DNA from 2 places in the Synechococcus sp. CC9311 genome. Region 2 is predicted to be linked to the other one. Evidence: predicted binding sites of a transcription regulator. Region 2 holds the regulator's gene; the other holds the start of a gene.
What was found. Region 2 encodes NtcA, which controls nitrogen genes in cyanobacteria. Its sites were predicted from a motif close to GTANCNNNNGNTAC; they were not measured.
Positions count from the first base shown of each region.

Region 1: a site for NtcA is predicted at 10,989-11,002, ahead of urtA (urea ABC transporter substrate-binding protein). Genes of this name have one in related genera too.

Region 1 covers NC_008319.1:2,517,949-2,532,962, forward strand. Annotated here, with positions in the region: gene SYNC_RS13100 (HlyD family secretion protein) at 1-743, shown strand, start outside; gene SYNC_RS13105 (ecotin family protein) at 748-1,269, opposite strand; gene queC (7-cyano-7-deazaguanine synthase QueC) at 1,301-1,981, shown strand; gene SYNC_RS13115 (anthranilate synthase component I family protein) at 1,960-3,321, shown strand; gene SYNC_RS13120 (aminotransferase class IV) at 3,318-4,184, shown strand; gene SYNC_RS13125 (APC family permease) at 4,208-5,803, shown strand; gene urtE (urea ABC transporter ATP-binding subunit UrtE) at 5,766-6,473, opposite strand; gene urtD (urea ABC transporter ATP-binding protein UrtD) at 6,470-7,243, opposite strand; gene urtC (urea ABC transporter permease subunit UrtC) at 7,240-8,370, opposite strand; gene SYNC_RS13145 (branched-chain amino acid ABC transporter permease) at 8,375-9,529, opposite strand; gene urtA (urea ABC transporter substrate-binding protein) at 9,619-10,914, opposite strand; gene ureG (urease accessory protein UreG) at 11,032-11,634, opposite strand; gene SYNC_RS13160 (urease accessory protein UreF) at 11,634-12,302, opposite strand; gene ureE (urease accessory protein UreE) at 12,299-12,766, opposite strand; gene SYNC_RS13170 (urease accessory protein UreD) at 12,876-13,766, shown strand; gene SYNC_RS13175 (urease subunit gamma) at 13,830-14,132, shown strand; gene SYNC_RS13180 (urease subunit beta) at 14,144-14,464, shown strand; gene ureC (urease subunit alpha) at 14,468-15,014, shown strand, end outside.
Region 2 covers NC_008319.1:323,026-338,039, forward strand. Annotated here, with positions in the region: gene pth (aminoacyl-tRNA hydrolase) at 1-140, shown strand, start outside; gene SYNC_RS01510 (DUF3146 family protein) at 140-397, shown strand; gene SYNC_RS01515 (resolvase) at 375-827, opposite strand; gene SYNC_RS01520 (DUF3084 domain-containing protein) at 824-1,954, opposite strand; gene ntcA (global nitrogen regulator NtcA) at 2,006-2,740, opposite strand; gene rph (ribonuclease PH) at 2,832-3,557, opposite strand; gene SYNC_RS01535 (cob(I)yrinic acid a,c-diamide adenosyltransferase) at 3,692-4,300, shown strand; gene dcd (dCTP deaminase) at 4,300-4,893, shown strand; gene thyX (FAD-dependent thymidylate synthase) at 4,982-5,707, opposite strand; gene SYNC_RS01550 (thioredoxin domain-containing protein) at 5,742-6,287, opposite strand; gene SYNC_RS01555 (hypothetical protein) at 6,418-6,915, shown strand; gene SYNC_RS01560 (lytic transglycosylase domain-containing protein) at 6,889-8,964, opposite strand; gene SYNC_RS01565 (hypothetical protein) at 8,990-9,193, shown strand; gene glmM (phosphoglucosamine mutase) at 9,237-10,628, shown strand; gene SYNC_RS01575 (BadF/BadG/BcrA/BcrD ATPase family protein) at 10,623-11,561, opposite strand; gene SYNC_RS01580 (IctB family putative bicarbonate transporter) at 11,558-12,868, opposite strand; gene trmB (tRNA (guanosine(46)-N7)-methyltransferase TrmB) at 12,861-13,574, opposite strand; gene SYNC_RS01590 (FIST N-terminal domain-containing protein) at 13,574-14,833, opposite strand; gene SYNC_RS01595 (DUF3177 family protein) at 14,904-15,014, shown strand, end outside.

The sequences.
Region 1 (15,014 bases), 410 kb from region 2:
CCGGCAACAATTTGGATCTTGAAAGCCAGATTCTTGATCGGCTTCAAGGCTTAGCAAGAGAAGGAGCCGCACCTGATATCCAGTACCTGCAGCAACGCAACAAAGTGGCTGGACTAAAAGGAGAGTTGATCCAGTTAGAGATTGAAGGTAAACGCCAGATCAATCAGATCAATCAACAAATCGAACAATTAAACGCCGAACTGGCAGGACTCCGCAGTGAACGCGCTCAGCTCAATGCGAACCTCACCGAAGTAAGGGTAACCAACAAAAATCAAATCCTTCGGGCTCCAGTGAGTGGCATCGTTTTTGATTTAAAGTTGAACAACCCTGGGTATATCTCTCAGGCCCAATCATCCCAGGCTGTATTGAAGGTTGTGCCCTTCAATACGCTGGAAGCTGATGTTGAAATTCCGAGCAACAAAATCGGATTCGTGCGCATTGGGCAGCAAGCCGATATCAGCATTGACTCCTTTCCTGCCAGCGATTTTGGAGTGCTGGAGGGCAAAGTCCTTTCTGTAGGATCAGATGCTCTCCCACCAGATCAACAGCAAATGCGTCAGGGATATTCCTACCCTGCAGTGATTAAATTAGATAGCCAACAGTTGAAGATTAAAAATGGCAAAACATTGCCGCTACAGGTAGGGATGTCGCTAACAGCAAACATCAAATTACGTAGCGTTAGTTATCTACAACTTCTTCTAAATACGTTTCGAAGCAAAACCGATTCCTTGAGAGAGCTCTAAGACATCAAAGCCTCACGGCTTCCTGCTGACGCGTCTCAGCTTTCCAAACTCTCCAGCGCAACTCCACCCCATCGGGCAGATCCACCACAACCGGCCAAGACGCGTTGTAGGGAATCAAATAGGGCTGCTTCCCAAGGGACAAGAAAGATTTGCCTTTTGCTTGTTCCGAATTGCAAGCCATGCGCGTACTCAGCACAAGCACTGGCCCACTTACTTCAAACAAGGCCTTTCCAGAGGCTTGAGGGAGTCGCTGCATTGATAAAGACGGACCCGACAAGCGTTTGACATTGCAGTCCATCTCCACCTCCTTCCCCACGATCAACTGGACGCGCCAATCGAGTGGATGGGGCGAAATCAGCGCGTCGTCACTCTTCGGGAGAAGGCCCGAGGGCTGAATGACCCAACGCTTCAGACCTTGCTTGGGTGCTGGATAACCACTCAGGTCAAGACGGGGAATCGCAACAGCAGGAGCTGAAGCAGCAACCATCAGCAGCGGCAATGCCAGCCTCAAGAATCCCAAGCCCATGGTCATACCCCTACGGCAACAGAATGCAAGCATGACCGATTCCACCGCGATTGCCCTGCTCTCGGGAGGGCTTGATTCCGCAACGGCTGCTGCTTTGGCCATCAAGTCAGGCTTCCGCGTGATTGGCCTCTCTTTTGATTACGGCCAGCGCCATCGAAGGGAGCTTGATGCCGCCGTAGAAATCGCTAAAGCTCTGAACCTGGCTGAACATCACACCATCAACGTGGATTTGGCGATGTGGGGAGGCTCCTCACTCACCGATCACGCCCAAACCCTTCCCACCAGCGGCGTTGAGACGAGCATCATCCCGAATACGTATGTTCCTGGGCGAAACACCGTGTTTATTGCGATCGGACTCAGCCTTGCCGAAGCGCGGGGTGCCGATCGACTAGTGCTGGGGGTGAATGCCGTGGACTACTCGGGCTATCCCGACTGCCGGCCCGATTATCTGGAGGCATTTCAGGATCTCGCAGACCTCAGCAGCCGTGCTGGACGTGAAGGCCATGGTCCAAAGCTATGGGCACCACTTGTGGAGTGGAGTAAACAGCAAATTGCAGAAGAAGCACTACATCTAGGAATTCCCATCGAACGCACCTGGAGTTGCTACAGCGGAGGCGACGTGCCCTGTGGTGTCTGCGACAGCTGCCGCATTCGTGATGAAGCGCTGCTCGCCGCCGGACGGCCAGACCTATGCAGCCCAGGCCGTCCATGAACTCCAATCAAGCCGGCAGCCAAAAACTGATTCGCAGCAAGCATCCCTGGATCGAACCGGATTCAGTCGCACAAGCGCTAGCCGAAGAGCATGGCGAGGCTGGCCTGATTTGGTTAGACGGGGATGCCAGCGACCTGGGGCGTTGGCTCACCTTGGCAGCTGACCCTCTCGAGCAACGTTGTTGCCGGGGATTGCCTGGAGAAGCTGGAGCCACCAATCCGTTTGAAGCTCTGCGCTCGCTCGATCCGGGGCACTGGACGGGCTGGCTTAGTTACGACGCCGCCGCCTGGCTCGAACCCACAAACGCCTGGAGAAGCGATGCGATAGCGAGTCTTTGGATCGGGCGCCACGATCCCGTTTTGCGCTTTGACCTACAACAACGGGAGCTGTGGATTGAGGGGCGTGATCCCAAGCGCCATGCCGCAATGGAGCGCTGGATACTGGGACTAAGTGAACAATTCAACCGAAGCCCAAACGCACTCCCCAAACCCAAACCCCTGCATACCGCTTGGGTACGCCACAGCGACAGGCAGGCTTATGCCAAGGGCGTCGAGCGAATCCGCGAACTGATCGCGATGGGGGATCTCTTTCAAGCCAATCTCACCAGTTGCTCCAGCACAACGTTGCAGGAATCGATCAACAATCTGGAGCTCTTTCGACGCTTGCGTCGAGCCTGTCCGGCACCCTTTGCCGGTCTAGTCGTTGCCGGCGGTGAAGCCAATGGTGAAGCCCTCCTATCCACATCGCCGGAACGCTTCATGGAAGTGCTGCCCAATGGTGCTGTTCAAACAAGGCCCATTAAGGGAACACGCCCTCGAGATTCCGATCCAAAACGGGATTCCGATCAAGCCGCTGAATTGGTTTGCAGCGAAAAAGACCGTGCCGAAAACGTGATGATCGTCGACTTGCTGCGCAATGACCTCGGCAGGGTCTGCGTGCCTGGGAGCGTCGATGTTCCTCAACTGGTCCATCTCGAAAGCTACGCCCGCGTCCATCACCTCACCTCAGTTGTTAACGGCCAACTCAGGGACGGACTGAACTGGGTGGATCTGTTAGAAGCGAGCTGGCCTGGGGGTTCGATTAGCGGCGCACCAAAACTGAGGGCATGCCAAAGGCTCCAGGAATTAGAACCCAAAGGTCGAGGCCCCTACTGCGGTTCCTTGCTCACGCTGAACTGGGATGGGCGTTTCGACAGCAATATTTTGATTCGCACCGTTCTACGCAAAAACAATGAACTTCGGGTGCATGCAGGCTGCGGAATCGTTGCCGACTCGGATCCTCAGGCAGAAGCCGATGAACTGGACTGGAAATTGCTGCCACTTTTAGAGGCATTGGAGTGACAGCATCTCAGCCACAACACGCCATCGCCTGGCTCAATGGAACGTGGGGGCGGCCTGCAGAGCTGGCTCTGCCACTCAGCGACCGGGGGCTACAGCTCGCCGATGGACTGTTCGAAACGATCCTCATCCATCACAACCGTCCCTGCTTGTTAGACGCACACCTCAGTCGATGGGACGACAGTTCTGATCTTTTAGGAATGGCGCCACCCCCAAAAAGGCCATGGTTGGAACCATTGATTCAAGAAGCGATTCAACGGCTTGGGCTTGAGCACGGAGAGGGCGCCCTGCGCCTGAACTGGAGTCGAGGCGATGGAAGCAAGCGAGGGATTGGACTCGATCACAACTCAGCCGACCCCTCCAGGCATCGCTTTTGGATGACATTGCAAACTCATACGCCAACGTTCGAGTCCGTACGCACATGGATCAGTCGTCATGAATATCGGCAGGCATCAAGCCTGATGAGCCGATGCAAAACCTTTTCCTATGGACAAGCGATTCAAGTGCGCCGGGAGGCTCAACAGAGGGGGGCTGAGGATGGATTGATGCTCAGCACCAATGGCTATCTGTGCTGCGGGAGCAGCGCCAATCTTGTGATGGAACGCCATGGCCAGTGGCTCACACCACCCTTGAGCGATGGCTGCCTACCTGGAGTGATGAGGGGTGAAGCGCTCAAGAAGGGACTCCTGAAAGAGCAGTCGCTTGCAGCAGAACCGCAACCGGGTGACCAATGGTTATTAATCAACAGTCTTGGCTGCAGGACGATCAGCCAAGTGAATGGCAAACCACTCGCAAACAGAGGAAACGCAGAAGCCCTCTGGAGATCCTTAGTGCCATCTCATTCTGAGAAATCATTGCCATCCTGAGCCCAACAGGACCAATGGGCGGAATGGAATTACGGCGTGACTTAAGCCTCACAAGCCTCACCCTGACCGTCGTCACCGGAACCATTGGCTCGGGATGGTTGTTTGCCTCCTACTACGCCGCCCGCATAGCTGGACCCGCAAGCCTGCCCGCCTGGATCCTCGGAGGAGTGATTTCCTTCCTTCTTGCCCTGGTGTTTGCGGAGCTGGGCTCACTCATCAACAGTTCCGGGGCATTGGCCCAGGTACCACTACTAAGTCACGGTCGCTTGTCGGGATTTATCGGTGGCTGGAGCATCTGGATCAGCTATCTGTGCGTGCCAACGATCGAGCTGTTAGCAATGCTCGATTATCTCGATAGCAGTCTTCCCTGGCTCACACAGGATCGGAACGGCACGCAAATCCTCAGCGGCGCCGGTCTGGCTGTCGCCATCGTGTTGATGGTGTTTTTCACCTGGATCAACCTCAACGGCATTAAGGGGTTGGCCCGATGGATCAATAGCCTCACGATCTGGAAGTTAATCGTGCCCCTGCTGGTGGCAGGTGTGTTGATGCTGCTCAGTCAGCACTGGGGGAATCTGAGCATCCCAGTCACAATCGGCAGCGACCCATCTGCGATCAAAGCTGGCACCGGCACAGAACTTGTGAATGCCGTAGGAAGCGGAGGCATCCTTTTTTGCCTCCTTGGCTTCCGCACAGCCGTTGACCTCGCGGGAGAAGCGCGCAACCCCCAACGCAACGTGCCACTAGCGATGGGACTTGGGCTAGGCATCAGCCTGCTGATTTACCTCGTTCTTCAATGGTCTTTGCTGGTGAGCGTGCCACCGGAAGCCCTCCAGCAAGGCTGGTCCCAACTAAGCCTCAGCCAAAATGGCGGCCCACTTGCAGCCATCGCCGTTGGTCTTGGACTCGGCTGGATGGTGGTGCTGTTACTCATCGACGCAGCACTCTCCCCCAGCACAACGGCGATGGCCTATCTAGGGGTATCGGCTCGGGTGAGCTGGATGATGGGTCGCTGCAAACTGCTCCCTGAGTCTCTGGGTCGAGTTAATAGACATGGTGTTCCGGATCTTGCCGTCGTCAGCAGTTTGGTGGTGGGCTGCGCCCTGTTCTTGATCGGCCCAGGCTGGCAACAGGTTGTGGCTTTTCTCACAGCAGCCCAGATGATCGCCCTAGCCATGGGACCAGCAAGCTTGTTGGCCCTACGCCAACAACTCCCCAAGCAGCAAGGACATTTTCGGATTCCATGTGCCACCGCACTCAGTGCCCTGGCTTTCGTGATGGCGACATGGGCGACGAACTGGTGCGGACGCACGGCGTTGGAGGGTGCGGTGCTCGCCATCGGAATCCCAAGCCTGCTGTTTTCTCTTCACAACTGGAGAAAACGCCAGCCAATTGAAACCAAAGCAGGGCTTTGGTGGGGGCTCTATTTAGGACTTCTTGTTTTAGATATGGAGTTATTCAGCAAAGGGCAACCCCTGGAGCTCTCGAATCTGGCCCATCTCGCAGTGTTAGCGGGTATGGCACTTTTGGTGCTGCCGATCGCGGTCAGCACCGCTTTGCCTGAAGTATCACCCCACGCACTCACACACTTAGGAAACGATCTACAACCTGCTGACTGAGCTCAGACGTAGAGCCACTGGCCACAATTCCACCGCGCTGCATGGCGTAATAACGATCAGCCTGTCGAACAAAATGCAAATGCTGTTCCACAAGCAAAACACCAATACCTTTCTCAGCGATAATTCGTTGAACGGCAGCCTCAATATCCTGGACAATATTGGGCTGAATACCCTCAGTGGGCTCATCAAGAAGCAACAATTTAGGCTGACCTAAAAGAGCACGAGCGATGGCAAGCTGCTGCTGCTGACCACCAGAAAGATCACCACCTTTACGTGAAAGAAACTCCTGGAGAATTGGGAAGAGCTCATAAACAAAAGGATCGATGTGACGATTTCGAGCAAGACCTCCCGGAAGTGCCTCCATCCCCAACATCAAATTCTCTTCGACAGTCAATTGAGGGATGATTTCTCTGCCCTGAGGTACATAACCGATTCCTGACCTTGCTCTCCGATGAGGAGGCTGACGCTCCATTCCGTGGCCTTCGAAGACAATCTCACCGGACCGTGGCTTAAGCAAACCGATCAGAGACTTCAGGAGGGTGGTCTTACCCACACCATTCCGGCCAATCAGACAGACCATTTCCCCGGCACGAACTCTGAGGTCCACATCTCGAAGAATGTGGCTCTCGCCGTAATAAGTATTAAGGCCTCGAATTTCAAGCATTGTCATAGAGCGTCGTCCTCCATCGTTCCCAAATAAACTTCAATCACGCGGGGATCTTGTTGCACTTGGTCCATCGATCCCTCACAAAGAACATGGCCCTGATGCAACACCGTCACAGGGCTATCAAGACGACGAATGAATTCCATATCGTGCTCAATCACTAAGACAGTGTGGTCACCAGCTAAAGACTTCAGCAAGTCAGCCGTAAGATCAGTTTCTTCATCCGTCAGACCAGCAACCGGTTCATCAACCAGCAAGAGGTCTGGATCCTGGCCAACCAACATCGCAATTTCCAACCACTGCTTCTGTCCATGAGACAGAGATCCTGCTCTCCAGTCGGCACGAGACTGAAGATTAACAATGTTCATTAAATGATGAATTTGGTCGCGCTGCTCAGCACGAATGCGACCAAACAGCAAAGACCAAGGCTGTTTAGACCGACTAACAGCCAATGCCAAGTTGTCCTGGACAGTCAAATCTTCAAACACGCGAGGGCTTTGGAATTTTCGTCCGATTCCAAGTCGAGCAATGCGGTGCTCTGGGATTCCAACCAGAGAGAGACCTTTGAAGAGCACGCCTCCTGAGCTAGGCGCAACCTTTCCAGTGATGACATCTAGAAACGTGGTCTTCCCAGCACCATTGGGACCGATCACCGCCCGCAGTTCTCCAGGTCGCAAGCTGAGATTAAGGTCACGAAGGGCAAGAAAACCATCGAAACTAACCGTGATGTCAGTGAGCTCCAGCAGTGGGCTGGATCCAGAAACGACTCTGCTCATGACTGCACCTCCTCATTGCCATCAACTTCAAGTTGTGGATAAGTACCGATGGGGCGAGAAAAGCCCACACGAGACATCAAATTTCTTGGACCTGCTCCACGGAACCAACCAATCACACCTTCCGGCAATGCCGTTACCACAAGGATGAACAAACCACCTTGAATAAAAAGCCAGGTTTCTGGCAAAGCCTCACTCACCAAACTTTTGGCATACATAATTGAAACGGATCCAAGAATCGCTCCTACTAATGTTCCACGACCACCAACAGCAACCCAAATCACCATTTCAATCGAAAACGGTACAGTCATAAACTGTGGCGAAACAATACCGGATTGCACTGTGTAGAGCGCACCACCAATACCCGCTAAGCCCCCAGCGATTGCAAACACAATGGTTTTAAACAACGTTGGGTTATAACCCGTAAAGCGGAGCCTTGGTTCATCATCGCGGATTGCAATCAGAACATTTCCAAAGCGACCACGAACAACCCAACGTAAAAATATCCACACCAAGATCACAATTACAGCAGTCAACCAAAAGAAACCGCGTTGCATCTCTGGCGAGCCCAATTCGAGCTGCCCAAACAACACAGTGACATCGGTTTTGAGACCATTGGTGCCATTGATTAATTTTTGCTGACCATTGAAGAAATTGAAAAAGACCAACAGAGCAGCCTGGGTCAGAATCGAAAAATAAACCCCCTTAATCCGATTACGAAATACCAAGTTCCCTAACACACCTGCGAGCAATGCAGGGATCAGCCAAATTGCAACGAGCGTAAACAAAGGCGATCGAAAGGGCTCCCAAAACAAAGGCAACCGATCAACCCCATAAAGACTGAAAAATTCCGGAATAGAGTTGGGCATATCGATAGAACTCCTAAGTTGGAGATACATCGCAGCGGCATAACCTCCAAGTGCAAAGAAAATTCCCTGTCCAAGACTAAGAAGTCCGGTAAAGCCCCAAATCAAATCAATCCCAAGCGCCACAATCGCTAGCGATAAAAAGCGACCCAGCAGGTTCAAGCGAAAAACAGGCAGAACCGATGGTGCAGCAACGATTGCCGCAATGATCAACACCCAAACTGTCACGAAGAGCCAGGGGCGTTGTTGAAAGGAACGCAACATCAGTTCAAGCCTCCACCATGCGGCCTTTTTGCGGGAACAAACCTGCAGGCCGGAACTGAAGGAACACCACAATCAGAGCAAACACCATGACCTGCGCCATGCTCGTGGTCGCAAAAAATTCAACACCGCTAGCCAGTGGTCCAGGCATATCGGGCCAAATCGTGAGCAGACGCCCTGCTCCAATGAGATCGGTTAACAAGCCGATCGCAAATGAGGCCAGCACGGTACCCAGCAGATTGCCAACACCACCGAGCACCACAACCATGAAACAGCCGACGATGTAAGACGTGCCAACGTTGGGGCCCACCGAACCCAGCAACGACACGGCAACTCCCGCCACCCCGGCCAAACCTGAACCAATCCCAAAAGTGAGGACATCAACCGTGTCTGTGGGAATCCCAAGGCAATCGCTCATCGAACGGTTTTGCGTGACGGCCCTGATCCGGACCCCCCAAACACTGCGGTTGAGGAACCAGATCACCCCAACGACTGCGATGAAGGTCATCACAATGATCACAAGGCGTGGGACGGGAAAGGTGAGATCCATCCACTCCAGACCTCCGCGCATCCACTTCGGAGCGGTGACATCCACATTGCGGGATGTCGCCCTTGCAATACGACTGATTTGTGAGGCCAATCCACCAGCGCACAACACACCAATGAGAGCAGACACAGCCCAACCACCTGATCGCACAAGCCGAGATTGACGTCCCTCCAATAGAGGAGTCGGAAGAAACAACGGAAGACTGAATCCGAGCACTAAAAACACAACCATTCCAGCCGCATAAGCAAGCGGAACGCTGCGCACAAACTGCTGGAGGATCAAACTGACTCCCCACGTGGCCAGCAAAGTCTCAAGTGGGTTGCCATACAGACGTCGTATGACTGTGCGCTCAAGCAAAATCCCAATCACACCGCTTACAGCAAAGGCGCATGGAATAGCAACCAGCACGTAGGCGTTGTAAACCGGCGCAAGAAAGGGAAGTTTGAAAATGAGCTGCACCACATACGTGGTGTAGGCACCAAGCATGATTAATTCGCCATGAGCGAGATTGATCACACCCATCAAGCCGAACACAATTGCCAGTCCAAGGGCAGCCATTAGCAATACAGAGCCGATGGCCACACCGTTAAACAGGCTTTCGAAAAGCAGTTCCACGGGGGGTCTAGTAAGCGAAACAAATAAAAAGAGGAGCCCCCAAGGGGCCCCTCCAACAGCTACCCATTAATGGATGGGGCTATTCGTGATCAGAGCTTGTACTTCTCTCCCTTGCTGGGGTCAGACCAATCGCAAGCAAAGCCCTTCGACGTGGGCTCAAACTGGTTCCATGTCTGAGGATCAATTGGATAATCAGACTCTTCTACGATCTTAAATTGACCGTCTGAAGTGATCTCACCAATCCGAACGATTTGAGAGATGTGGTGATTCGGACGAACCTCGATTGGGCCTTGAGGAGCATCGAATTTGATGCCAATCAGAGCCTCACGTACTTTGTCATCATCGAAAGTACCTGCTTTCTCAACTGCCTTTTTCCAGAGATAAACCATGTTGTAAGCAGACTCTTGAGGGTCAGCAACTACTCGGTCATCTCCATACTTGGCCTTAAAGTCAGCAGCAAACTTCTTAGAGGCCGGTGTATCAATGGACATCATGTAGTTCCAGGCTCCATAGTGACCCTCAAGAAACTCTGGCCCAATCGTGCTGATTTCCTCCTCAGCAATTGAGTAGCTCATAACATAATAACCATTCTCAGGGGTAATCCCTGCATCCTGGATCTGCTTGAAGAAGGCAACATTTTGGTCGCCATTCAAGGTGTTGATAATGACCCCACCATCAGGAAGAGCAGCCTTGATCTTGGCAATGATCGGGGCGACCTCGGTGTTACCAAGAGGCAAGTAGTCTTCACCAACGACTTCTCCACCAAGAGACTTCACTTGCTCTTTGGTGATGGTGTTGGACGTACGAGGGAATACGTAGTCGGAACCCACTAAATAGAAAGGCTTTCCGGCAGCAGGCGACTTCTCGAACATGTAGCTGGTCGCCGGCTCAGACTGCTGATTAGGAGTCGCGCCGGTGTAAAAAATATTTTTCGAGCACTCCTGGCCTTCGTACTGAATCGGGTAGTAGAGGAAAGCTTCCTTAGACTCGTAAACCGGAAGCATGGCCTTACGACTGGCAGAAGTCCAGCCGCCAAAAACTACAGGAACTTTGTCCTGGTCGATGAGTTTTTTGGACTTCTCCGCGAAAGTTGGCCAATCAGAGGCGCCATCTTCAACGATATATTCGATTTTGTACTTCTTGCCATCTACCTCAACACCGCCAGCTGCATTGATTTCATCAATGGCCATCTTTTCCGTATCCACCAAAGTGGACTCGGAGATCGCCATCGTTCCCGTTAGGGAATGCAGGATGCCAACAGTGACGCTGTCGTCATACTCAACGCTGGAGGCCTTCTCATCGCCACCGCCGCAAGCAGTGACGGCCAGACCCAGCGACGCTGCGGCCATGCCGGCAAATAGACGCTTGGACAATGATGAGCTCATGAGTTCCAAAAACAAGTGAAACGACGCTTCAACGCCGGGGCCTGAAAGGTACAGATCAAGTGAAAGAAATTCCTGTATCAATTAGAACCATTTAGAAATTTCGAGGCCAAATACGCATCAATTTGGTATCTGTTGCAACACAAATTCTTCCACCCGATCAAGTCCTTCTTCAGTACGAAGATTGGTAAAGCACCAGGGTCGATTCCTCCGCATCCTTAATGTGTCCTGTTCCATGACTCCGAGGTCAGCACCAACGAAAGAGGCCAGATCGATCTTGTTAATGACTAATAAATCAGACCGTGTAATTCCAGGTCCACCTTTACGAGGAATCTTGTCTCCAGCCGCTACATCAATCACGTAGATACAAAGATCGACAAGTTCAGGACTAAAACTGGCCGCAAGATTGTCTCCACCGCTTTCAACCATCACCAGATCAAGTCCAGGGAATTGATGCTCCAGTTCACTCACAGCAGCTCGATTGATGGAGCAGTCTTCTCGTATCGCCGTATGGGGGCACCCCCCGGTTTCAACCCCACGGATACGCTCAGGCTCCAATGCACCTGAGCGCGTGAGGAATTGAGCATCCTCTTGCGTGTAGATGTCATTGGTCACAACTGCTAATTGCAGGCGATCGCGCAATCTCCTGCAAAGCGCTTGCACGAGCGCTGTCTTGCCTGAGCCCACCGGACCGGCGACACCAAGCCTGAGTTTGCTGCTCATCAGCTCCGGAACAAACGTGAATACAAGTCAGCATGAGCCAACTGGGCGAGCCCTGCACCAACACCACCACACCAAAGCGTGTGCGGATCTTGATCCTTTAAAACACTCGCCTGATCACGAATCATCGGCAACAGTCGCTGCTGAATCCGTTGAGCCGTGGTGGGACCCAGCGGCACCAAGCGGACCGCCGCACTGAGCTGATTTGCAACCCAGCCATAGAGATAACCCTCAACCATCTCCAACTCAGAAATCTTCCACGACAGGGCAGCCCAAGCCCAGGCCGCAGGCCACGCCAAAACCAATGGCTGAGGCAATGGATGCCCAAGATCAGCCATCAATTTCAGCAAAGAACCACCCATCTGTCCTTGCTGAGCTCGCATCTCAGCCGACTCCCTCAAAGCCAGCAACCACCCATCGAGACTGATCAAGTCACTAGGCATTTCTAACCGTTTTTCCTCCCAGCTTTGAAGCTGAACACGCAACGGGGTTAGCGCCGCAGCCTCCAACCTCAATGCACCCCTCTGAAGCTCAGCTTCAATCCACTGTTGAAGATCGAATTCGTTGATCAAAGAACCATCCTGGATCAAGACTTCAAGACCTTCCGAATAACTAAAAGCACCAACAGGCAAAGCAGGGCTTACCAACTGCAATAACGCAAGCGATGTCATGCGTGCTGATGGGCAATGTAAGCACCGCCTTCCGGCATGAAGGAACGACAACACCGTGTCAGCTTCAATCCACGACCCTTAAGCATGGTTTCGAGTACGGAGTCATTCAGTAACAACAGCTCATCCTCATGCAACTCAAGTGCCACATGGCGATTCCCTAGGTGATAGGCAGCCTCCAGCAATGCCAGCGGCGTTGCTGCTTCCACCCGCAACAACTCCTCAAGAGCAGCGGTTACCAAAACATGCACCTGCTCATGCGCATCGGTGAGGCGATCACCAGGCATCAAGGCTCGCTCGCGCGGCAGCTGCAACAACACGTCTCGACCACAAGCAGTTCGACGACGTCCACGCAGCACAGTGCGCTGATCCGCGCTCAACGGCAACTCCATCACAGCGAGGGAGCCGTTCGGCCACGGCTCTTCAGACAAGAGGCGATGGTCCAACACGGTCAAGCCAACATCCAAGGGTTCAGACAACCAACGAGATCACGCCACAAAGACTGCCCAAACAGCACGCCATCATTTGGTAGTCCTTGTTACAGAGCTGAGGAGAGTTGGCGTCGAGCGTGCGTTGATGCAACGACTTGATCCATGGCACGGCACCTGCAACCTGCAGTTTGTTGCGGGCAGCAGTGGCAGTCAATTTCAAGGGGGCTGTACCGCCCCCTTGAAATTAATGCGGGCCGAACGGGGCGAGAACGGGCGTTGCGAGCTGCCACTACTTCATACCGCTGGTGGCCTTGTGGGGGGAGACCAATTGAGCATCAACCTCGGCTTAAGACCAAACAGTCGCTGCTTACTCACAAGCGTGGCCGCGCAAAAGATCTATGGATCCATAGGTCGAAGCCAGCTCCATCCGCTGGGAACTTGGGCCCGCCAACAGGTCTCGGCAGAGCTTGATGCGGATAGTGATTTGGAATGGCTTCCGCAAGAACTTGTGCTCTATGCCGATGCTTTGTTTGAACAAAACCTCAGCGTCACATTGCCCATGGATGGATCCTTTCTCAGCGCTGAAATTGTGCGTCTCGGACGCACTGCCGCAAACGAAACATTGGGACAGGGATGCTGGAGATCAGACGTTCAAATCCAACGCCAAACGTCTGAGGGAAGGCGTTGGGAACTTGTTGACAGACTCGAAATCAGCGACGACGCGCTGAAGGGGTTCCATGGACTCAATCAACAACCTGTCTTCGGCACCTTGGTTTGGGCTGCACCCTTCCCTCTCCAAACAACCAAGATCAACAACCTCCTCGATGACATTCGCCAAGATCGAAAGGCTCTCGAAGGACAGATGCATTGCGGCGCACTCCCTCAGGGACTGATCGCCCGATACAGCGGCTTCTCCAGTCGAGATGCCCGTTTCTGGTTCAGCAGGATTTGGGCTCGCACCCGTCAAGCGCGAAACCTGGCATCGCCAAAGATTCCCAGGGTCTGGCCTTTACAAGAATATCCATTGAGGCCATAAGGGTTCACATTGAACATTCCGCTGCCCAAGAGCGATAGAAACTAAGAGGAGTGCAAGGTCACCATGCACCTCAGCCCCCAGGAAAAAGACAAGCTGCTGATCGTCACGGCTGCGCTCTTGGCAGAACGTCGACTCCAGCGCGGCCTCAAGCTCAACCACCCTGAAGCTGTGGCATGGCTCAGTTTCTTGGTTCTAGAGGGAGCACGCGATGGGAAGAATGTGGCCGACCTTATGCAGGAAGGCAGCACATGGTTAAGCCGCGACCAGGTGATGGAGGGCATTCCAGAGTTGGTCGATGAAGTCCAAATCGAGGCTGTATTTCCCGATGGGACCAAGCTCGTGACCCTGCATGACCCCATTCGCTAAGGCTTCTTCTGATGGCACCCCTGATCCCCGGTGAATTGTTAGCGGAACCCGGCGAACTTGAACTCAACGCCAACAGAGAGGTCACGACCCTCACCGTTGCCAACAGCGGAGACCGTCCCGTGCAGGTGGGATCCCACTTCCATTTCCAAGAAGCCAATGCTGCCTTGATCTTTGACCGTGACGCTGCACGCGGGCAAAGGCTTGACATCCCAGCCGGTACGGCCATTCGCTTCGAGCCAGGTGACAACCGCGACGTGAATTTGATCCCATTTTCTGGAGCACGCCGCGTGGTCGGCTTCAACGGAAACATCAACGGACCCCTCGACGCCTGATTCATGCCCTACCGCATTTCTCGCCAGGCCTACGCCGAAACCTATGGGCCTACCACTGGAGACCGCATTCGCCTAGCGGACACCGAACTCATCCTCGAAGTGGAAAAGGACTTCACCACCTACGGCGATGAGGTGAAATTCGGAGGCGGGAAGGTGATTCGCGATGGCATGGGCCAATCCCAAACCTCGCGGGCTGGGGGAGCCGTTGACACCGTGATTACCAATGCCCTGATTCTTGATTGGTGGGGCATCGTCAAGGCCGATATCGGCCTCAAGGATGGCCGCATTGTTGGGATCGGCAAAGCCGGCAACCCCGACATCCAGGAAGGCGTCACCATCGTGATCGGGCCGGGCACCGAAGCGATTGCTGGTGAAGGGCACATCCTTACCGCTGGGGGAATCGACACGCACATCCATTTCATCTGCCCCCAACAAATTGAAACGGCCCTCGCTAGCGGGGTGACCACACTCATGGGCGGTGGCACGGGACCCGCCACCGGAACTAATGCAACCACCTGCACCCCGGGTGCATTTCACATCGGCCGAATGC
Region 2 (15,014 bases):
GTCGTGACGAGGAGCCCCTGCTCGACAAGGTTTTGTTGGAGGTCGTGGATGGTTTGGAGAGGATTCAGCTTCAAGGCCTCGACCTTGCAGGAAATCACCTCAATGGGCTTCAGCTGGCTCCTACCAGCACTGAGGAGTGATGGCAGCGTTACCTGTTACCACCGCCCATCTGCGGGTTCAACGCCAGAGTTTTGCAGATCAATGTTTGGAAGGAGACGTCCAGGCCGGAGGCTTCAATTGGCAGTTCAGCTGGTTTTTTGATCGAGGCGAGCTGAGTGTGGAGCCCTCCCTGGGGCGAGCGTTGATTCAAGACGCGCTCCTTCGCTTCCTTGTGAAATCTGACTATGACCTTGAGCCCGGTGGTGATTACACCTTCACCGTGAGGGCCCGTTTTTGAGGGGATCGGGACCTGGCCATTGCAACGGCCGATCTAAATAATCTTCGAGGATCACGAGCGCGGCGATGGCGTCGAGATCACCAGACGGGATGCGCAGGCCTAAAGGAAGCAAGCGCTTCCAGCCCCGTGCAGGCCACAACTGCCAGTAACGCTCGCGGGCTCGCAGGGTGGTTCCTGTTTCGTCCACGACATGGACCTTCAGGCTGGTGGGAAGTTGTTGTTGCCAGATCGTGCTGCTGGTGCCGTCACCGATCACCAGATCAGCAATCTGAGCGTTCTCCCCCTGATCGTCTTCCATCCAGGCGCGCAGCTGATCCAGCACCTCAGCGCTTGGGATCACCATGGCTTTCAGCACCGTGTTCGTTGAGATGTTTGCTAGAAGCAATCCGCATTTGCTTCGGCCAGGATCCAAGGCGACGACGCGTGTCATGGACTGAGACGCAACTGGATGGCGATCGGATCTGCTGTTTCGCTACGCCGTAAAGCGACTGCTTCGAGCGTTGCGAGACCGCCGTTGCGGTCGATCAGCTCTTGGCCAAGCGCATTGATGGCATTGCCATCGAACTGCAGACCCTTGCTGAGAGAACCGCGTCGTTGCACCTCGGCCAATGTGGAGGCAAGGAGAAGATTCAGTCGGTTGCGAACGGCTTCAGGGTTGCGCTCATTGCTCGCGACGGTGGTGCGGGCCAGGATCTCTCCCTCTCTGGTCACCGTGACATTGGGAAGCACTTCAGGGAAGGCGTACACAACGGTTTCGCCCAGAAGCACATTGGCTGCTGAACGGATGTTCACAACCCAGGTGCCAGGTTTGCGAATCGTTTGTTCCAAGCGTTTGATATCGGGTCGCGGAACCAGCAGGAGCTGACGCTCTACCGGTTGGCCAGGCAGCACTTGTTGATAGGCCTGAAGATTGGCATCTCGTAGCAACTGATCGATGACCGTTTTTGCCTGATCGGGGCGTTCCAGCTTCAGGGTCACGGTGGTAAGTGGCTGACCACTGCTGATGGCGACATTTCCGCGCCGCAGAGCGAGAAGAGTGTCTTCCAGTTCATTGAGTTCTTTCTCGCCACTGCGAATTTGCGAGCGCACGGCCGAGAGTTCCTGTTCGGTGCGTTGGATCTCAACATCTTTCGCATCCACGTCTTGGCTCAAGCGCTGGCGCTCTGCTTCCAGGGATCGGGTTTGTTCCTGGAGGGGCTTCAGGGTGCGACGCAGTTCTGCCGCTCGCTGTTGGGCTGTTGTGAGCTCTTTGCCGGCTTGCTTCTGAGCGCGTTTGCTTGTTTTGAGGTCGGAGCGACTGCTTCGCAATTTCGCTTCGAGAGCATTGAGTTCAAAAAGGCCGACCCTGAGCTGCCGACTCACCAAAAGTAAGAGTCCCAGGGACAGTGCGCTAATCAGGCTGCCCGTCAACACCGTGATCACCACGGCTGTGCGCTTCGGACGCAGCCCAAGCAAGCTCAGCCGAGCTTTCCCCACGCGAGAACCAAGGCGGTCTCCCAGGGTTGAGAGCACGCCTCCAAGTACAAGCAGAGCGAGAAGTAGGAACCAGCCGGTCACGGAGTACGAAGAATCAGAGTTCGGGTGGGAGCTCCATCTTCACCTGCAAGGTCAGCTGAACCGCTTGGCAAGAGCGATTGGATCGAGAACAGTGATCTTTTTGCGATCGATATCCACAAGGCTGGACGACTTGAGATCACCCAAGAGACGAGTGATCGTGACGCGTGTGGACCCGATGGCCTCGGCGATGGCTTGATGCGAGAGGCGAAGGTCGATGGTGATGCCTCGTTGACCAGGCACTCCGAAATCTCGACAGAGCACCAGCAGAAAACTCACCAGCCGAGACGACATGTCCCGATGGGTGAGGGTTTCGATCATCGTTTCGGTTTGAAGAATCCTGCTGGAAAGACCTTGCAATAACAGCAAGCCCACACTGGTGTCAGCTTCGATGGCCTGCCGCACTGATGTAGCGGGAGCCGTGACCATCTCCACTCTGGTGAAAGCGATCGAGTGATAGAAACGATCGGATCGATGACCTGTTAGTAACGACAGCACTCCAAAAAGACTGTTTTCTCGTAACAAGGCAACAGTGATTTCTTCGCCGGATTCGTAAACCCTGGAGAGACGAACGGCACCTCGACGGATGAGGTACACCTTTTCTGCGGGGTCACCGGGGAAAAAGATGGTTTTGCCGCGTTCCACCATTTCGGAGTTGGCTCCATCGAGTCCCCGAATGACGTCTTGAAGAGTGCGGCTTGATGGAACCGCGGGGGTTCCAAAGCTCGAGCCCGCCGGGCGAATTGTTGGTGGTGCGTAGCGGCTGAAGCCGCGGCTGACCTCAGCCATGTTCCCAGCGCATTTGTCGAGATGTTATGGATCAGCCCACCCAGCCCGTGTAGCAAGGAACACGAAATGCTGCCTTGTAATGAGGCGGAGTTCATCCAGCGGACAGAGCCGCGCGTTGATCATCCATGATTTTTTTGAGGCCAGGCTCGGCGAGGTCCAGTAGGTCATTGAGCTGGTGACGGCTAAAAGGAGCTCCTTCGGCAGTGCCCTGCAGTTCCAGCAAATGCCCTTCTCCGTTCATCACGACGTTGAGATCCACATCGGCTTGGCTGTCTTCGCTGTAGTCGAGGTCGAGTAAAGGGCGTTTGTGAATCACGCCAACGGAGACGGCGGCCACCTGCGATTGGACAGGATTGGTATTGAGAACTCCTTGTTGAACAAGCCGCTCACAGGCCCTTTGAAGCGCAACCCAAGATCCGCTGATCGCAGCGGTGCGGGTGCCTGCATCTGCCTGAATCACATCACAATCGATTCTCAATGTGTTCTCGCCGAGAGCTTCCATATCGATGGCTGCGCGCAGGCTGCGGCCAATCAGACGCTGAATCTCCTGGGTGCGTCCGCTCAATTTGAGTAGCTCTCTGTTTTGGCGCTCCGGAGTGGATCCAGGCAGGAGTCGGTATTCGGCGCTGAGCCACCCCTTCCCTTGATCTTTGCGCCAGCGAGGCACTCCTTCTTGATGGCAAACGCTGCAAAGAACAGTGGTGCGTCCGCTGTGGATGATCACTGAACTCAGCGCAAATCCCATGGGATCCCAGCTGATCGAGAAGGGTCGAAGGTCGCCCGGTCGACGTCCGTCGTTGCGAGAGGTGTCGGTCATGAGGCCACGGTGCGGAGTTGCTTTGAGCCTGCCAGTTGGTTAGGCACACCATGGATGGTGTCAAAACACTTGTGTATTCGACTTTCACCGCTAGATTCATCCACATCCGGATTTGCCGGACATCGGCGAATGTGATGACCGTCAGCCTCAGCCCTACCCATCATTCTCGTGAGTCGCGGACTGTTGACCACAGGACTCTCGAGCAAGCAGGACTAAGGCGATTGCCCTCTGTCGAGGTTCGTCCACCCCTCCATTTGGTTGCTCCAGAAGGGCAGCTTCAGGTGCATACCGCCTCTTTTCGAGGGAGCTTTTCTGGTGTGCTGAGCCAAGCGCTGCGGACTGCAGGTCTTGGTAGCAATGTGTTGATCGCCCAGTTTCTCAAGGGTGGAGTGGGTCAAGGCCCCCAGAGCAGCCTCACCCTCTGCGACAGGCTGAGATGGTTGCGGCCTTCCGTGGCGGAATGCCTGTCAGATGCTGCTGTGAGCCGCGATGACGAGGTAAAAGAGGCTGTCCAGGAGGTCTGGCAGATCTGCAAGACCCATCTCTTAGAAGGCACGTTGGACCAACTCGTCCTGGATGAGATTGGCTTGGCGATTGAGCTTGGCTACTTGATCCACGAAGATGTCTTATCTGTCTTGGAGCAAAGGCCTTCGGCGATGGATGTGATCGTTACGGGGCCCGCGATCCCTGCAGAGATGATGGAGATGGCTGATCAAGTGACGGAATTGCGTCGAGGTTTCTAATGCTGAAAAACGATCGCTGGATTACGGATCAGGCTGATGCAGGAATGCTCGAGCCTTTTCAAAACGGATTAGTGCGCCACTTGGATCCGGATCAACGGCAGAGTCCGGTTCTGAGTTTTGGCTGTTCATCGTATGGCTACGACCTGAGGCTCTCGCCTAAGGAGTTTTTGATCTTTCGCCACGTCCCCGGCACGATCATGAATCCCAAGCGATTCAACCCTGACAACCTGGAATCAACGCCCATTCATCATGATGAGGATGGAGACTATTTCATCCTTCCTGCACATTCGTATGGCCTCGGTGTTGCCCTCGAGAAGATGCGAGTGCCGCCCAATATCACGGTGATTTGTCTTGGCAAAAGCACCTACGCCCGTTTAGGCATCATTGTGAATACAACTCCAGCAGAGGCTGGCTGGGAGGGGCATCTCACGTTGGAATTTAGTAATAGTTCTGGTGCTGACTGTCGCATTTATGCCAGTGAAGGGATCTGCCAGTTGTTGTTCTTTGAAGGTGACCCTTGTGAGACCACCTACAGCGATCGGCAAGGTAAATATCAGCATCAACCTGAGAGGGTGACGCTGGCTAAGGTCTGAATCAATCTGAAATCAAGGGTCAGAGTGGATTGTTGAACTATCAAACAACCCACGAATCTTTAACTATCAAAAATTAATTTTTGAAGGTTCAGGGAGCAAGCCGAGCTCTGTGCAATCTTGTTTTTTCGTACCAACCCGCAAATTCTGGCGTCCACGTTTTGAGGTGGGGCCACATGAGATCGCAGAGCTCGCGGATTTCCTGCTGGGCATCGAGCTTTGCGCGTAGATCCATGAAATGCAGGAAGGCCCTGAGCGTGAAGCTCACCACGAAATGTTGCCTGTAATCAAAGGGGAGGATGCCGCGGGCATGTTCCTCGGCATAGCCGGCCTGAAGCAATTCCTGATAGCGATCGGCGCTGATTTTGCAGTGGTTTAAATCTTTTTGCCGCTCAGCCTCGCTGTAGAGGTATTTCTTGCCCTTGCGGTCGCTGTATTCACCAACGGGGCGCAAATAAAACACCTCTTCGAGATCGAGTTCTCCAACTGCTGCCCTGCAGATGCGATCGCCTGTATAGCGCATGGATTGAACATCAAAACTGACGCCCACCCGGTGCGTCCGAGCCTGTTGCATCACGGAATGAGGAAACCAGCCCACGTTCAACACAATCTGGGCATGCTCCATGGGTCCGTAATGACCCCGCTCTCCTGCGAGAAGGCGTTTGACACATATTTCGCCGGCTCTGGTCTCATCGGGCCATTGCTCGCGATCGGCGGCCACGAAGCCTTCGCTGTAGTCCTGGTGCATACCCACGTACACGCACTGTTGCGGATTCGGGGTTGCGGCGATCAGATCAACTCGAAAACGAGAGTCCATGGGTGTCGTCTGCGATGAACTGTTCATGCTTTGTCTAGCTGTGGCTGCGCGGACCTGGGCTTGAAACCGTCTCCGCAGGGGTCACGCTGCTGATGGAACCAACTCCAGCAAGCTGAGGCAGTGGCTCATTGTCAATCAGTGCAACCGCCAATGATTCCAACTGGTCTGCCGTTCTCGCTCCCAGTGAGCGGCCGCGCATCACACCATCAGCTGAAAATAAATTGAGCTGTGGAATTCCCGTGACGTCATAACGATCGATCAAATCCAACCAGCGTGGATTATCAATATTCACCAGTACGACATCCAATTGATCGGCGTGCTTCTGTTCCGTTTGAAGCATCGCGGGTGCCATGGCCTGGCAGGCCTCACACCAATCGGCGTAAAACTCCAGGATGGTGGGCCGGGAATTGTTGAGGGCGACCTCAGGATCCAGAGATTGCCTGGCCAGCTGGTCGAGAGGCGCTTCCTGGTTGAGCCCGTTGCGCAGCAGAAATAATCCAGCAGCGAGGACCAGAGCAGCAATCAGCAGCAACCCCTTTTGCAAAGGGGTCAGGGTGGCGGGGGAGGAACTGCCGGTCATGCCGGGAAGGTTTGAGTGCTTTCACTTTGGCAGGCTGATGGGTGTGTTGTTGCTAGCGTTTGAAAGCCAATTCCGTTGTTGTGATCTGCTTTCTCGCTGATTTCATCAGTCGACCATTGGCTGCTTGCTGATGTCTCTTCTTCGATTCCTCGTATTGCCGCTGCGGGCCCCCCTGCTGCTTGTGCTGTTTGGTGTTGCAGTTTTCCTTGGCCATCACTGGTCAATTGAGAGCGAGCATTTGATTGCTATGCAGAATGTGTCGCCCACCTTGTTCTGGACGGTGGAGGTCTTGCAGTCGTTCGTGATTGTGCTCATCTGCACGATGCCTGATCTCCTCCTTCGTCAGCTGTCGTTGTTGATGGCCTCCAGCCGGGTGCTCAGCCTGATCTCCACCCTTCTGCTCGTCATCATGGTGGGCCTCTACCTGCTCAGTCTGAGCTTGTTGTCCGATGTGCTGATCTTGGCGTCTGCCACCTTGCTGGCTCGGCTGGACCTTACCCGGATCAAGGTGGTGCCTCCGCCTCAGGTCATGGCCTTTTGGTTGACGGCGTTGGTGCTGGTGGGCATCTGGTTGGGTCAGGATCTGCCAAACCCTCTTGCCTCAGCTGTCGCAGCGGTCAGTACCTGATCCGAGATAGGCCCAGAGATTGCCCAGCACTTTTTTTGTGTAAAGGCGCGTTTCTGGATAGGGAATTCGCTCGATCCATAACTCAGGATCATTCTTCAAAGCTGGTGTGACCCATTGGCTGGCGGCCCCAGGCCCTGCGTTGTAGCTCGCAACGGCCAGCACAATGTCTCCCTGCCACTGCTCCAGCAAGTGACCGAGATAGCGCGCTCCGAGCCTTGCGTTGCGTGTTGGCTCGCGTAGTTGATCCTGGCTCAGTGCATCGCCGGCGAGTTCTTCCGCTGTGGCTGGCATCAGCTGAAGCAACCCGACCGCCCCCACGGGTGAGCTGACGCCTGGGGAGAAACGGGATTCTTGCTTGGCGATCGCCATCAGCAGTTCATTCCGTACCGCCTCCTGTTGTGATGCGCGCTCAAACACCTGCGAGAGCAGACGCGGATGCTGGCTCCGATGGAGGAGCTGACGTTCCTCGCAGGATTGATTCACGAGCCTCAAACTGGCGCGCCAAAGACGACTCAGACCTGTCCATGAGTCTCCAACGGCAATACGAAGACGACCTTCCACGAGCTTTTGCTCTGGATTGGTGGGCTGATCGGATGGCGGTTGTTGGTTCCTCCAGGTTTCCCATGCTTCCTGGGTTTGGCCGAGTCGCCAGAGACGATCCACAAATGAATCACCACTTTGGAGTGGCTCCCAAGGTGATTGAAACGAATCGCCGAGCCCTGCAGAGCGAGAGGCTGATGCTTGATGGAGATCAGGAAGATCTCCCCGTCCCAGTCTCACCTCGGCGCGCCAGGTGTAATAACTCCTTGGATGGGTTTTGACCAAGTGCTGCCAGACCTGCTGAGCTTGGGTTGTTTGGTCTTGCTTCGACAGTGTGAGTCCCAGCCAGAACTGCTGCCTTGCGGCCAACGGTTCAGGAAGATTTGAGCTCGGAATGGCCCTTAGCAGTGATTCTGCTGTTTGCCATTGATCTTTTAAAAGTGCCTCGCGGGCCAAGTCCCACTGCAGTTGCCATGCGGCTGGATTGGTAGGCCATCGTTTCAGAACGGACATGGCGTTCGATGCGTCACCATTCGCCGAGTCACCGAGGCGCACCCGGGCGGCTGCAACATCAGCGGAGCGTTGTTGCAAAGCTTGCGGCAGTGCATCCAATAGAGCGGGATCGGGTTTCAGCGGCTCGCTCAGCAGCGCCGCTGCTTCGAGAGCCGCCGGATCATCGGGGTTGTTGATGGCGAGCTCAAGCAAGTGCTGCTTTCCACGCCCTTGCTGTTCAGCGGTGCCTCGGAGCAGGACCCGACCAATGGCCAAGGCGCTGGCTGGAGTGGTGGGTGTGCCCTGAAGGCAGGCTTCCGCTGCACCGCCATCACCGAGGGAAGCCAGTCCTCGGGCGAGCGTCAGTCGATCGTCTTGGTTCAAGCCATCGCCGCTGATCCTGTTGCAGGCTTCCCTGAGCTGAGTGGCAGCTCCTGGCCATCGGGCGCCCCAGCGGGCTAGATGCAAGGCGGCGATGGCTTGCTTGGGGGATTCTGTTTTGGTTTCTGCTGCTGCCGCTAAGGCGGCTGGATGACCTGGTTGTTGCCGGAACAGCTCTGTGTGGAGCGCTGGGTGGGCTTGCCCTAGTTGATAACGGGCATCGGCACTGGCGGCACTGTCAGGGAAGCGTTGAAGCAAGTCCTGCCAACGTTTCTGTTCTTCTGACGGCTGGCCGAGTTTTGCTGCGGTTAACGCCTGCTGTTTCAGCGTGACGGCAGCGATGGGATCGTTGCCCCAGCCCTGATTGGCCAGTAAACGCTGGGATCTGTCCGCTGAATCGGCGCTGCGCGCCGCTAGTAAGAGAGCTGCTTCCCTTCGCTCACTGGGATTGATCGACCAGCGGTAATGGGTCCAGAGATCAGCGTTTGAAATCGATGGCGTGAGTGGAGTGTGCAGACGTCGCATGAGCGTCTGTCCGCCGAGGACTAGCGCAACGGTGAGGAGTGGAGTTCCAGCGAGAAGCAGAAGGCCACGGGAGTGTTGAACGGTCAAGCCTCGGCCGGAAACTGGTGGCATTCTGTTCCCAGCGCACGGCATTCGGATGGCAAAGGGGCAAGGGCCGCGGCTCCCAGGGAGCGAGCAACGGCGCCGCTGTGCGATTGCCACTGGCCTGGCTTTGCTGGTTTGGGGATTGCGTTGGCTTTGGCCTCTGCAAGTCGTGCCTGGCTGGCTGGTGGCAGGGCTGTTGGCTTGGGCGTTCTTGGAAGTGGCAGCGCTATTGCTGGCTCCGCGTCGATGGCGTTAGAACCAGCGATCCGGCTTAAGATTGAGTTCAGAATTGAATTTTCATGGCTGAAGCTGCCATCCATCCTTTGGGGCAACTCCCAAAGCCATCGAAGATCAGCTTTGGGACCGATGGCTTGCGTGGTCGGGTGGACACCATGCTCACTCCGGCCTTGGCTCTTCAGGTTGGGTACTGGTGTGGACGCGTGCTTCAAGCCGAGGGGCCTGTGCTGATTGGCATGGATTCGCGAAGTAGCGGAAGCATGTTGGTCGCGGCACTCACCGCAGGCCTGACGGCTTCAGGCAGAGAGGTTTGGACTTTGGGACTGTGTCCCACGCCCGCTGTGCCAGGTTTGATTCGCCGCTATTCAGCTGCCGGTGGCTTGATGGTCTCGGCGAGCCACAACCCTCCGGAAGACAACGGCATCAAGGTGTTTGGAGCCACTGGCAGCAAGTTGTCTCCTGAACGTCAGCAGGCGATTGAAGCTGGTCTGTGTGGTGGAGATGGCTCTGGGATGGCGTTGGCGGCATCAGGAGCTGCACGCCATCGTCCTGAACTTCTTGACGACTACCGCGCGAGCTTGCTGTCCAGTGTTGGGCAGCATCGACTCGATGGTGTGCCCATCGTGCTGGATCTCTGCTGGGGGTCGGCAACAGCCTGTGGCGCAGAGGTGTTTTCTGCCCTTGGCGCCGATCTCACGGTGTTGCACGGTGATCCGGACGGAACAAGGATCAATGTGAATTGCGGATCCACCCACCTTGAGGCTTTACGCCGCGCCGTGATCGAGAAGGGCGCCGCCATGGGTTTTGGCTTCGATGGGGATGCCGATCGGATGTTGGCGGTTGATGGCCAAGGACGGGTGGTGGATGGCGACCATGTCCTCTTTCTCTGGGGGTCGGTTTTGCAAGAGCAGGGACAGCTCCCTGATCAGCGCTTGGTGGCCACGGTGATGTCAAATTTGGGGTTTGAGCGGGCTTGGCAGGCGCGCGGTGGGCTCCTGGACCGGACACCGGTGGGAGACCAGCATGTGCATGCCGAGATGGTCCGCACGGGGGCAGCTCTTGGCGGCGAGCAATCAGGTCACATCCTCTCTTCCGCCCATGGTTTGGCTGGTGATGGTGTCTTGACCGCTCTTCAGATTGCGAGCCTCTGCCATGCACAGCAGCTCTCCTTGGCCGAGTGGGTGGATCAGAGCTTTCAGGCCTATCCCCAAAAACTGGTGAATGTGCGCGTCGAGAATCGCGAACGCAGAAAGGGTTGGGCGGACTGTGCGCCTCTCTCTTCTCTGGTTCAAGAAGCGGAGGCTTCGATGGCTGAAGACGGACGTGTGCTGGTGCGGGCGAGTGGGACAGAACCACTGCTGCGTGTGATGGTTGAGGCTGCCGATCAAGCGGTGGTCGATCACTGGACCTCCAGCTTGGCGGCAGCAGCAGAGCTGCATCTCAACGCCTCATGATCTGCAGCGTTCGAGAGCCAGCGTGAGCGCTCCATCGCAGGCGTCACCACTCCGGTCGTCCCAGCGAGCATCGACCTGGCGACGGCGTAAAGACGTGTTTACGGCTTGTTGAAGGGGCGCCAGATTCAGCAGTGCGCCACCTCTTGCACAGAGCACTGGCTGAGTGAGCCCCAGGGAAGAAGCCACGGCTTGTACGGCTTCGGCAAGGGCATCGCCGGAGCGGTCGAGTATGGCCTTGGCCTCAATATTGCCTGCTTCAGCGGCGGCCGAGACGAGGGGGGCCAATTGGGCGAGCTGGGCTGGTTGGTAGTTCGGCTGCACAACGAAGGCCTTGATCGCTGCGGCTGTGCGGCAACCGAGAACTTGCCACAACTGGTTGCGGAGCGGTCCGTCTGGGAGTCGGCCATCGGCCATGCGCAGGCTGAGCTGCAGCCCCTGATGGCCGAGATCAAAGGCAGCGCCAGCCCCATCCAGTTGCCATCCCCATCCCCCACAACGTTGTTCAAGGCCGCTGGCGTTGCGTCCAACCACGATCATTCCCGTGCCGCTGATCAGCACGATGCCGGCATCGTTGGGGAATGCTCCACGCAGAGCGATGCGTTCGTCGCCAGTGGCGATGCAGTGCTCGATTGGTAACGCGAGACTGGCTGCCAGCAGCTCGCTTGCGCGGTCCTGAAGTGCTGTGCCCTGCTCCACTCCGCTGGCACCAACAGCGGCAGCGTTGATCTCAAGTCCGCTGGGATTGGCGGCATCCAGGCTGCTGCGAATGGCCTCCACGAACCGTGTTTCGCCCTCGTTGGCTTGTAGATGGCTGACGCCACTGCCCTTGCCTTCGCCTAGCGGTTGCCAGTTCCCGTTATGCCATCGGCTCAACTTGCAGCGGCAATGGGTTTGGCCAGCATCGAAACCAGCCAAAATCAGGGCGTCGCTCATGGGTCTGTCTGGGTGGCTTGTTGGGCCTGACTCAGGGTTGCCAGGCAAAACCAACCGATGATTTGCACTTCTGGTCGGAAGAAAATGGTGTCCGTAGCGCCTTGAATGACCAGTCCAGCGATCGCGGCGAGGCAGCCCAGCCAGGGCAACGCCAGGGCAGCCGTTGAGCGCAGCGCTCTAAGGCCGTTGCGAAGACTGGCTCCAGCCAACCCAAGCGCAGCGATCAAGCCTGGAATGCCCGTTTCAACCAGGAGCTCTAGAGGAACGGAATAGGCACTCAGGGCATTGAATTTTGGCTGTTGATAGAGGGGGTAAACGGCATTAAATGCGGCGTTGCCTGGTCCGATGCCCAGCCAGGGGCGGTCTTGAATCATCTCCACTGCGGCCAACCACACGTTGATGCGGAAGTTGTTAGAGCTATCGCCTCGTCCAGCTAGCAAGCTGGCGACTCGCGTGCGAATCGGATCCACCTGCGTGACCGCGATTGCTAAGGCCACTCCAGCAAGCACCAGCAGGGCGATGGGGACGAGACGTCGCCAAAGTTTTGGCCAGTTGCGAATGGCACGCAACACGAGCAGCAGCAGCAGCACACCAAGGGCCGCGAGCATGCCCAGCCAGCCCCCGCGGCTATAGCTAAACAGGGTGGCGGTAGCTCCTAACCCCAGTGCAACCGCTGCATAGCAGCGTGCCCCCCAGCCATTCCAGCGGATCAAGGCAACGAGCGCTAATGGAAGGATTGGCACCAGATATCCCGCCAGCAGATTGGGGTTGCCGAGGGGTCCGTAGATCCTGATCGTGCCTGCGGCTACAGAATTGGGATCGGCCCAGCGTGCCAGCTCCTCGGTGGGTCCGTAGAGCTGGCGCAAGGCCATCACGCTGGTGAGCAATTCGCCGCCCAGCAATGCGGCCACGAGCCGGTCCCACCAGTCGGGTCGCTCGGCCAGCAGCTGGCGCATCAGGGCATAGACGCCGAGGTAGCTGAGCAGCTTGATCAGGCCTTTTGTTGCTGCAGCCGGAACAGGGGAGAACCCCGTGGCGAGCAAGGCGATGCCAAGAAACAAGAGCACCCAGGCGCTGATGGCACCGATGCGCTGAGGTTGGCTCACGCTGGACCAGAGGATCCACAGCGCTCCGCAGGCCAGAACCACAAGGCCTAACCCCGTTCGGGTGAGGAAGGGCAGTCCTGCGAGCAGAACCATGAGCAGGATGCTGGCTAACCAACTCAGGCGCCGTCGCTGCTGCTCACTAGCGGGCAGGACTCCTTGCCAGCTCAGCAACAAAGGTGGTGGGGCCGGAGCCTCAGCCATGAGGTGTGGGTGCAGCGTCTTTGGAATTATCAACCTGTTGCCAAGCCATCTCCAGATCCCTTAATGCTGGAAGCTCAGCCTGGGTGCGCTCAAACAGCACGCGATAGGTGGGTTGTCCCTGTTCCTGGACGTAGCGCTCCCGTTCCGTTGCTACGGGCAAGGGATTACTGGATCGCCAAGGCTGTGGATCGTCTTTCGGGCGCGCAAAGCAGTTGGAGAGTTCCACGAGGGCCACCATCGGTTCGATCACTGCCAACACATCACTTTGCAGAAACAGGTGTCGGCCGGGATGGAGTGCTGCAGCGATGGCAAGCAAGAGGGCGGGTTGCAGCACTCGACGTTTGCGATGGCGTTGTTTGAACCAGGGATCTGGGAATTGAATGCTTACTAGCTGCAACTGGTCTGGCGGCAACGCTGCCATCCAAGCCTCAAGGCTGATATTGGCGTTGCAAAATAAAAAATGAAGGTTGTGCTGTTCCTGCCGGTCGCGATCGTGTTGGGCGGCTTGCACCAAAGGCCGGCGGATCTCAACTCCGAGATGGTTGCGCTCGGGCTGCATCGCCGCCAGCTCCAACAGAAAAAAGCCTCGAGCGCAACCAATATCGAGATGGATCGGCAGGTTGGGATGCTCAAACAGCTCATGCGGCGCCGGGAGTTCCAGCGGCAACTGAAAGAAGCGGCTGAGGGGATTGACGTGCTGGCGCATCAGCCCTCAGTTGACTCAGCCAGCGGTGCGTGGCGGAGTAAGCCCCAGCAAGCGGTGTAACCATGCAGGTAGGTGGTGTTGCTCAAGGGGCCGATCTCTCCGTTGCAGAACGCTCCGGCGATTGGAAGATTGGGCATCACGTCACGAGCGATCGAAACATCCCCGTTGGCTTCTCCAAACAGCCCGCTCCCTCGACCGAGGCAGGCAAACAACAGACCGCAAAGGGGAGGAGGGAAGGGACAACGCTCTTGGCTGACCTCCAGCAGCTGGCGTGCCTCCTGCCTTGATGACTGCGCTTCTCGGAGCTGAAACTGCACGTGTTGGCCTGGGCGGACCCGCTCAGCTACCGCGACTGCACCATTGCGAGGGTCGACGCCAATCAGATTGCGCACCAGAAAATCGCTGGGGCACTCCTGCATCAAATTGCGACGTTCCACCCCAAGGAACAGGGAGTGCTGCACCAGCTCTCTGTCCTCCGCATTGAGATCGGCCAGGACGCGTTGCAAGCAGGCCACAGGATTGTCGCGACGATCACCATCGCTGAGTTCCAGCAGGACGTTGCGCTGGGCTTGTTCGATCGCAAACACGGGACCAATCGGTCGGCAGCCCTGGGCAACGACCGGATCAAGAACCCAGTCGCCACCTATGCTCACCCCTGCGGCACCATTGATGATCTGACCATTGAGGAGTAGGGATCCATGGCTGGCGTTATGGGGTGCGGCAATGCCACCGATGATCGCAGCGTTGGGATAGGCGTAATCCAGGCCGCTGATGAGGTCGTTGATCGCTCCGCAACTGGGATCGATGAACAGCAGCAGGGATCGGCTGTTTGTTGGGTCCACGCTGACCCAGTCCTGCCAGTTTTGAACCGGTCCATCAAGGTCCGGGAGAGAGCCAGTGTCTAGTTGAAACGGCTTCAGCTGAGCTCCAGGGAGATTTAAGAGGGTGATGCTGAGGGCCGTGGTCTGTTCCAGCTCTTGCGATCGTCCGGCACTGTCCGTTCCAACAACGCCGCCTCCAACAAAACCGATCCAGTGTTCGGCCTGGAGTCGTTGGCTGAGAAGCGGGAGCAACCGCGGGAGATCGCTAGCGAAATGGCTGGAAACAAACACCAGGGCTAAATCGCCTTTTTCCGAGCCAAGTTGATTGCTGACGTCTTTCGTTGCCTCTTCCAAAGAGGCACAGCCACTGAGTGCAGTTCGGCATTTGGCCTGGGCTCCGGAGCCTCGGAACCAATCGAGGGGGTTGAACGGAACCATGCATTTGACCCTACCAATCTTGAGGGCTAGGTCGATGGCATCGATAATGGCTCCAACTCGAACCTGCCTGGTGCCTGATCTCCCCTATCGCAGTTTGGTCTGGCTTACCTATCGCCTGGGTGCAACATTTGCCCTGGGTGTTCCGCTTGTTTTGCTGATTTGGGCAGGGGTGCGGCGTGAG